One region of the Streptomyces sp. NPDC087859 genome, then DNA from elsewhere that is predicted to be linked to it. Evidence: riboswitches for the same ligand, from Rfam matches in the RefSeq annotation. Region 1 holds a riboswitch; the other holds the start of a gene.
What was found. A riboswitch is a leader RNA that binds a small molecule or an ion and turns the genes downstream of it on or off. The one in region 1 is predicted to bind cyclic di-AMP.
Positions count from the first base shown of each region.

Region 2: linked by a shared signal. The riboswitch ahead of ACIOHP_RS03325 (transglycosylase SLT domain-containing protein) and the one ahead of ACIOHP_RS39420 (C40 family peptidase) in region 1 are both predicted to bind cyclic di-AMP.

Region 1 covers NZ_JBIUUU010000020.1:170,855-174,643, forward strand. The annotation lists gene ACIOHP_RS39400 (8-amino-7-oxononanoate synthase) at 1-684, shown strand, start outside; gene ACIOHP_RS39405 (DUF397 domain-containing protein) at 721-942, opposite strand; gene ACIOHP_RS39410 (helix-turn-helix transcriptional regulator) at 952-1,821, opposite strand; gene ACIOHP_RS39415 (ATP-binding protein) at 2,034-2,492, shown strand; gene ACIOHP_RS39420 (C40 family peptidase) at 2,590-3,063, opposite strand; cyclic di-AMP (ydaO/yuaA leader) riboswitch at 3,067-3,278, opposite strand; gene ACIOHP_RS39425 (hypothetical protein) at 3,617-3,789, opposite strand, start outside.
Region 2 covers NZ_JBIUUU010000001.1:702,416-706,204, forward strand. The annotation lists gene ACIOHP_RS03320 (CocE/NonD family hydrolase) at 1-734, shown strand, start outside; cyclic di-AMP (ydaO/yuaA leader) riboswitch at 999-1,159, shown strand; gene ACIOHP_RS03325 (transglycosylase SLT domain-containing protein) at 1,161-1,643, shown strand; gene ACIOHP_RS03330 (HAD family hydrolase) at 1,655-2,467, opposite strand; gene ACIOHP_RS03335 (arabinogalactan endo-beta-1,4-galactanase) at 2,810-3,789, shown strand, end outside.

The DNA of each region.
Region 1 (3,789 bases):
CGCAAGGCACTGCAGACGCACGAGGGCCCCGCGGTCGTCGTGTCCGACACCGTCTTCTCGGTGGACGGCGACGCCGCTCCGCTGGCCGGGCTCGCCGAGGCATGCCGGGAGCGCGGCGCGGGGCTGGTGGTCGACGACGCCCACGGCCTCGGCGTGCTCGGCGACGGCGGCCGCGGCGCCCCGCACGCGGCGGGACTCGCGGGCGCCGACGACGTCGTCGTGACGGTCACGCTGTCCAAGTCGCTCGGCAGCCAGGGCGGCGCCGTCCTCGGCCCCGCCCGGGTGATCGAGCACCTGGTGAACGCGGCCCGGACCTTCATCTTCGACACCGGGCTCGCCCCCGCCGCGGCGGGAGCGGCCCTCGCGGCACTGCACCTGCTGCGCCGCGAGCCCGCGCGCGCGACGCGGGCCCGCGAGGTGGCCGCCGAACTGCACGCACGGCTGACCGCCGCGGGTCACGAGGCGGTACGCCCGGACGCCGCGGTCGTCTCCGTGCGCGCGCCGTCCCCGGAGGAGGCCGTGCGGTGGGCGGCGGACTGCCGTACCGCGGGTCTGGCCGTGGGCTGCTTCCGTCCCCCTTCCGTGCCCGACGGCATCTCACGGCTCAGGCTGACCGCCCGCGCGGACCTCTCCGAGGCGCAGATCGAACGCGCTGTACGTGTGATCGGTGAGACACGACCATGAGTCGGCGTGACACGGCCGTGCTAGGGGCGGAAGGGATCAGAACGAGGCCGTGAACTCCGCCCAGCTCCCGGGGGAGAAGAGCAGCGCGGGTCCGGACGGGTTCTTGGAGTCGCGCACGGCGAGCAGCCCGGTCCCTGGACCGGTGTGCGGCCGAGCCGTCTCGACACAGTTGTTGGCTCCCGTGCTGTAACTGCTGCGCAGCCACCGCACGGGGTGCAGATCAGTACTGGAAGATATGTTCCGAGGCATTGCGGACATGGTGCCTCCTTACGCGCCGTCACCTATCCCGGCGATGTAATCCAACGAGTCCTCGGGCGAAAGGGCGTGGATCTGAAGGGCGTTGAAGGCCTCGGTATAGGCCTGGAGGTCTTCTTTCCGCTCAAGGTAGAGGCTACTCGTCAAGTGGTCGAGAACAACCACGTCCAGATCAGATGTGCTCGAAAATGAGAAGATTACGAAAGGCCCGGTGATGCCGATGTGGGCTCCCGCGGCGAACGGCAGGACCTGAATCCGGACTTGGGGCAGCCGGGCCGCCTCCATCAGCCGCTCCAGTTGTCGCGCCATGACCTCGGGCCCGCCGATGTCCCGGCGCAGTACCGCCTCGTCCAGCACCGCGCTCAGCTTCAGCGGCGGTTCGGCCCGCAGCACGTCCTGTCTGGCCAGCCGGACCTTCACCAGCGCGTCGAGCCGCTCATCCGGCTCGGTGCCGAGCCCGTTCACCGCGGCCCGGGTCACCGCACGCGCGTACTCGGGCGTCTGCAGCAGCCCGGGCACCACGGAGGTCTCCAGCGTGCGCATCGCACCGGCCTGGGACTCCAGACTGATGAAGTCGCGATACGTCGGTGGCAGTACCCCGCGGTACTGGTGCCACCAGTGGTGCCGTCCGCCGCCCTCGTCGGAGCCCGCCAACACCAGGAGCAACTCGCGCAGTTGGGTATCGTGCACCGCATAGGCGTCCAGCAGTAACCGCACGTCGGCCGGTTTCACGCCGCTGGCGCCGGTCTCGATCCGGCTCACTTTCGACTGGTGCCAGCCCACCAGCCGGGCCGCCTCACCACTGGTGAGCCCCGCACTGGTGCGCAACGCACGCAGTTCGGCGCCCAGTTTCCGGCGGCGTACCGCGGGACCGTGCTGCATGGGCTACTCCTTACTCCTTCCGGGCCACCCAAATACGGTCTTCCGTCGGAGAGTTCACCGCTTCGAGCGACAGATATATGCATATCTTGGTGGATCGGCACCGTGACCGGCCGCGTAATGGCAGTCTGGCGATGAAGCACCAGTCCGGGACCGTACTCGAACCATCCGCTCCGTGTCGGACCGCGGTCCCGTGGGAAAGGGACGACGTCGCCATGGCAGACCATCTGGAAGCATCCGTCACTCTGCCGAGCGATCCCGCCTCGGTCGCCACGGCCCGCACCTATGTCATCGGCACCCTGGCGGAATGGGGCCTGCCGGCGACCACCGAGGCAGCCGAGACGATCCGGCTCATCGTCTCCGAACTCGCCACCAACGCCGTACAGCACACCTTCGGGCAGTCACCCACCTTCACGGTGGACATCCGGCTCGACCGCGACGAACAACTGCGCATCGGGGTCACCGACAGTCATCCGCGGTTCCCGAAGCGGCTGCCGGCCGCCGTCCAGCAGGACAACGGCCGTGGCATGGTCATCATCCGCTGGCTGACCGCGGAGTGCGGCGGCAAGCTGAGAGTCCGGCCCACCCGGGAGGGCGGCAAGACCGTCTCCATCGAACTCCCGTGGACGGTACCGGCCGAGCCGGTCTCCGCGGCGGGGCAGCAGGAACCGTAGAGAGGCGCCTCCGGAAGTCGGAGGCGCCTCTCAAGGCGTCACGGCGGCCCCGCGAGGGTGACGGCAGGTCAGGTCGCCATCACCCCCACGGGACGGGTCACTTGACCCGGCCGTACCAGACGCTCTTGGTCCAGATCTTCTGCAGCTTCACGACCTCCCCGCTCTTCGGGGAGTGCCAGATCTTCCCTTTCCCGGCATAGATGCCGACGTGGTACACGCTGGAGCCGGAGTGGAAGAACACGAGGTCTCCGGCCTTGCGGTTCCCCACGGAGATGTGGCGGGTCTTGTTGTACTGCTGGGCCGCCGTACGAGGCAGGCTTTTGCCCGCCTTCTTGAATGAGTAGAGCGTGAGCCCGGAGCAGTCGAACCGGTGCGGCCCCGCGGCGCCCCACTTGTACGGGGAGCCCTTCTTGGAGGCAGCGACCTGGAGTGCCTTCGTCGCTGGTGTCGCGGCCTCGGCGTCGGATGCGACGCCCGGGACCACGAGGGAGCCGCCCACGGCGGCGATGGTGAGAGCCGAGGCCGTACCGGCCCGGGCCATGAGCGACGGGACACGATTGAGCGCAGACATGCGCAACCCTTCGTCAGCCGCCTGTGAAGGATGACCTGTCGGATTCGGGCTGGCGAAGTTGCCCGGCCGCATACTGCGGCTTCACCCCAAGGGCTGCTCGGATCGGCTGTTGAAGGCCGATCCGGCGACCCGTCGTGCCTGGGTCCTCCACTCCTGCCGATCCACTCCTGTCGACCGGTCATCCGGGCGGCGGCAGGACTCGGCGTCCGCCCGGATCGCCCCGCCGCTGCGGCGGGGTCTTGTCGTCAGACAGGGATCTTCACGTACTCCACGCCGAAAAACCCAATGGAATCGGGGATTTGTGGCGTTACTCACCACTCACCCGTTCGGGTGGACACTCGTCTGTTCGAGGGAACGTCGACAGGGTCAAGGACCCCCGGACCAGCGACGGAGGTACTCATTCCGGAGTCGGGCTACGCGCGTTGCGCAACCTTTGCGGCCCTGTCAAAGGAGAGGTGTCTACTCCAAACGGGGGTACGTCGTTTGGTCCGTTTGAAGGCCGGCCCGGACGCGCCGCCACGCGGTCGGGCGCGCCGGACCGGCTGCCGTCACGTCAACTGTCGGAGTGCGGCGGCACCGTGACCCGGGCTGTGCGCCGCTCGCCGTCGAGCACCCGCAGCGCACGCGCCAGGGTCATGGCGTGCACTTCGGTCTCGCCGCGCCGATGCATGGTCGCCAGCGCGTCGCGCAGCTCGGCGGCCTTCGTCACCAGCGCCTGGGCGGCCC
Region 2 (3,789 bases), on a different contig from region 1:
TCGTCGCCCGGCTCTGCGATGTGGCACCGGACGGTTCGTCGACGCTGGTCACCCGGGGTGTGCTGAATCTGTCGGCGCGGCACGGGCGGGACCGGGCGGTGCCGTGGGAGCCGGGGGCCACCGAGGAGGTGGCGTTCGACCTCAACGGCATCGGCCACGCCTTCCCGCCCGGCCACCGCATCCGGCTCGCCGTCTCCTCCGCGTACTGGCCGTGGATCTGGCCGCAGGCCGACTCCGCGGCGGGCTTCGCGCTGGACCCGGCGGGGAGTTTCCTCGAACTTCCGGTGCGATCCCGTGAGTCGGCGGGCGACATCACCTTCGACGAGCCCGAACAGGCCGAGCCGCTCGGCGTCAACTTCCCCGCCACGCTGGACGAACCGCGCCCCGAGCGACTGGTCGTACGCGATGTCGCCAAGGGTGAGTGGCGTCTGGAGGTCGACCCCCGGTACGGCGGCACGCGCGTGTACCCGGACGGTCTGGAGTTCACCGAGGACGCGCTGGAGACGTACACGATCGACGAAACGGACCCGCTGTCGGCACGCACCCGCTCGGACTGGTCGATCCGGCTGCACCGGCCGGAGCTCGCGTGGGACACGACGGTCCGTACGCGCTCGGAGATCAGCTGTGCCGGGGCGGAGTTCTTCCTGGCCGCCAACGAGGTGGTCTGCACGGAGGGCGGCGAGGTGGTGTTCCACCGGACGTGGGAGAAGCGGATTCCGAGAACAGCCGGTTGAGGTTAATTGCCCGATTTGCGGCCGGATTTCATCTTCAGTGACTTGAGTCACTTCATTCTGTGGGCGGGCTGTGAGATCACGTCCGCCGATCCGCCATGCACGAACGCCAGTTGGTGATTGGCGGTCGCAAAGGATCAAGCACCCCATACGCCTCAGACCGAGGTCAATGGGCTCGTTGTGTGAATCCGGTACTTGTTCCGGACATGTGCTCTCGCATACGTTCCCGGCCGGGCGGAACGCCGAATCCTGCCGCCGCCCGGAGACCGCTCACCTACGAGAACTCACGGCAGGAGCGGGGGAACCAGGTAAGTCGCCGGACATAACGGACCGGCTTGGGGTGAAGTCGTGTCGCCGTACGGCGGCCCGGCCGGGCATCTCCCGCCCGAACCCGACAGCTCACCTCGCAGGCGTCGGAGAGGAACCGTCATGCCTGCTGCCGCTCAGCACCGTCGCACCAGAACGTCCCGCCTCGCCCGCAAGCTCGCCGTCGCCGGTACCGGCATCGCCGTCCTCGCGCTCCCGGTCATCGGCGCGACCAGCGCCTCCGCGGCCACCCCGACCGTGACCACGGCGACCTCGCTGGGCTACACCAACACGCTCGACGGCTGGATCCAGGCGTCGCTCCAGGTCATGGCCCAGAACGGCATCCCCGGGTCGTACGACAGCATCTACCGCAACATCATCCGCGAGTCGTCGGGCAACCCCTACGCCATCAACAACTGGGACTCCAACGCGGCCGCCGGCACCCCCTCCAAGGGCCTGCTCCAGGTCATCGACCCCACCTTCCAGGCGTACCACGTCTCCGGCACCTCGTGGGACCCCTACGACCCGGTCGCCAACATCACCGCGGCCTGCAACTACGCGGCGCAGCGGTACGGGTCGATCGACAACGTGTGGGGCGCGTACTAGGCCGACAGGGCCTAGGCCTGCCGGAAGAGTCTTTCGAGGACGACGGCGATGCCGTCGTCCTCGTTCGACAGGGTCACCTCGTCGGCCACGGCCTTGAGTTCGGGGTGGGCGTTGGCCATCGCGACGCCATGTGCCGCCCAGTCGAACATGGGGATGTCGTTGGGCATGTCGCCGAAGGCGATGGTGTGTTGAGGGCCGAGGCCGAGGTGGTCGGCGGCCAGGGCCAGGCCCGTCGCCTTGGTGATGCCGCATGGCTGGAGTTCGACGGTGCCGGGGCCCGACATCGTCACCGTCGCGAGGGAACCGACGACTCCGCGGGCCGTCGCCGCCAACTCGTCGTCGGACAGGGCGGGATGGCGGAGCAGGACCTTGCTGATGGGCGCACACCACAGGTCGTCGCGGCGGTCGACCCGTACGGCGGGGAGGGTGGGGTGCGGCATCAGATACCCCGGCTCGATGAGCGTGAGACCGTCGACGCCGTCCTGGTCGACGGCGGCGTACACCTGGCCGACCTCCGCCTCGATCTTGCCGAGCGCGGTCTCGGCCAACTCCCGGTCCAGGGTCACCGACCACAGCAGACGGTCCGCGCCGGCGTCGTACACCTGCGCGCCCTGCCCGCACACCGCGAGCCCCGTGCTGCCCAGGTCGTCGAGGAGCGGCCGCACTCTCGGGGCCGGCCGGCCGGTCACCACCAGATGCCGGGCCCCGGCCTCCGCCACCCGCGCGAGCGCGGCGAGCGAACGGTCGGAGAGCGTGTCGTCGCCCCGGAGCAGGGTTCCGTCCAGGTCAGTGGCGACGAGTGAATATGCGGTGGGTGCGGCCATGATCAGAGAATACGGATGGAAACCCCCATCGACTCGACGCGAACCGGACGGCTGCACCCTTCACATCCGTTGACGTCTGCTCCGGTTCGACGCGCAAGTGGAGCCTCTCCTTGAGCGGTCACGATCGAGGGCGAACCGGCCGAGCGCGCGAACCATCCCGCTGAAGCTGTGAGCGTGCACAGCAGATAAGCGTTTCAACCCCTTGTCAACGAAGGGGCCGTCGGGTTACCTACATGTTGCTCGCGGATGACAGGCACTCTTGATTCTGTGCACGATCCCAGATTCGCGAGCCGCGCTGATCTTCTGGCTACTTCGACTTGAGCACTTCGAGAGGAACCGCACATGCGCAGACGCAGTGTCCTCACCGCCGCGGGAGCCGCCGCACTGGCCGTTCCCGTGCTGGGGGCAACGCCCGCGGCCGCCTCCGCGGGCGGTCGCCGTGGGCTGGACATCCGGGCCATGGACATCTCCTCACTGCCCAAGAACGAGGACCACGGCGCCGTGTACCGCACGGCCGACGGCCGCCGCGAGGACCCGGTCCGCCTCCTCGCCCACGCGGGGATCACCCACGCCCGTCTGAAGGTCTGGGTGAACCCGGTCGACGGCTACAACAACAAGGCCCGTGTCCTCCCGCTCGCCCGCCGTCTGAGACGGGCCGGCATAGGCATCTGGATCGACTTCCACTACTCCGACACATGGGCCGACCCGGCGCACCAGACGAAGCCGGCCGCGTGGGCGGACCTGGACATCACGGGTCTGACGCGGGCGGTCTACGACCACACGGCCGATGTGCTCGGCGCCCTGAAGCGGCAGGGCACCCCCGCCGACCTCGTGCAGGTCGGCAACGAGATCAACGGCGGCATGCTCTGGCCCGAGGGCAAGAACTGGGGCAGCGACAGCGGGGGTTGGGGCAACCTGGCCGCCCTCCTGAAGTCCGGCCTGAGCGCCGCCCGCGACACCTCGCCGCGCATCCGCACGATGCTGCACATCGCCGCGGGCGGCGACAACGGCACGTCCCGCTGGTGGTTCGACACCGCGGTGTCCTACGGCCTCGACTTCGACATCATCGCCCAGTCGTACTACCCGTTCTGGCACGGCACCCTGGAGACCGCCGCCGCCAACCTCGCGGACCTCACCGCCCGTTACGGCAAGCCGGTCGTGATTGCCGAGACGGCTTACCCGTTCACGCTGGGCAGCGAGGACGACATCAACGACATCCTCAACAGCCCCTCGCAGCTCACCCCCGGCTTCCCCGCCACCCCCGAGGGCCAGGCCGCCTGGCTGCGCGCGGTCGCCGACCTCACCGCCGCCGTCCCCGGCGG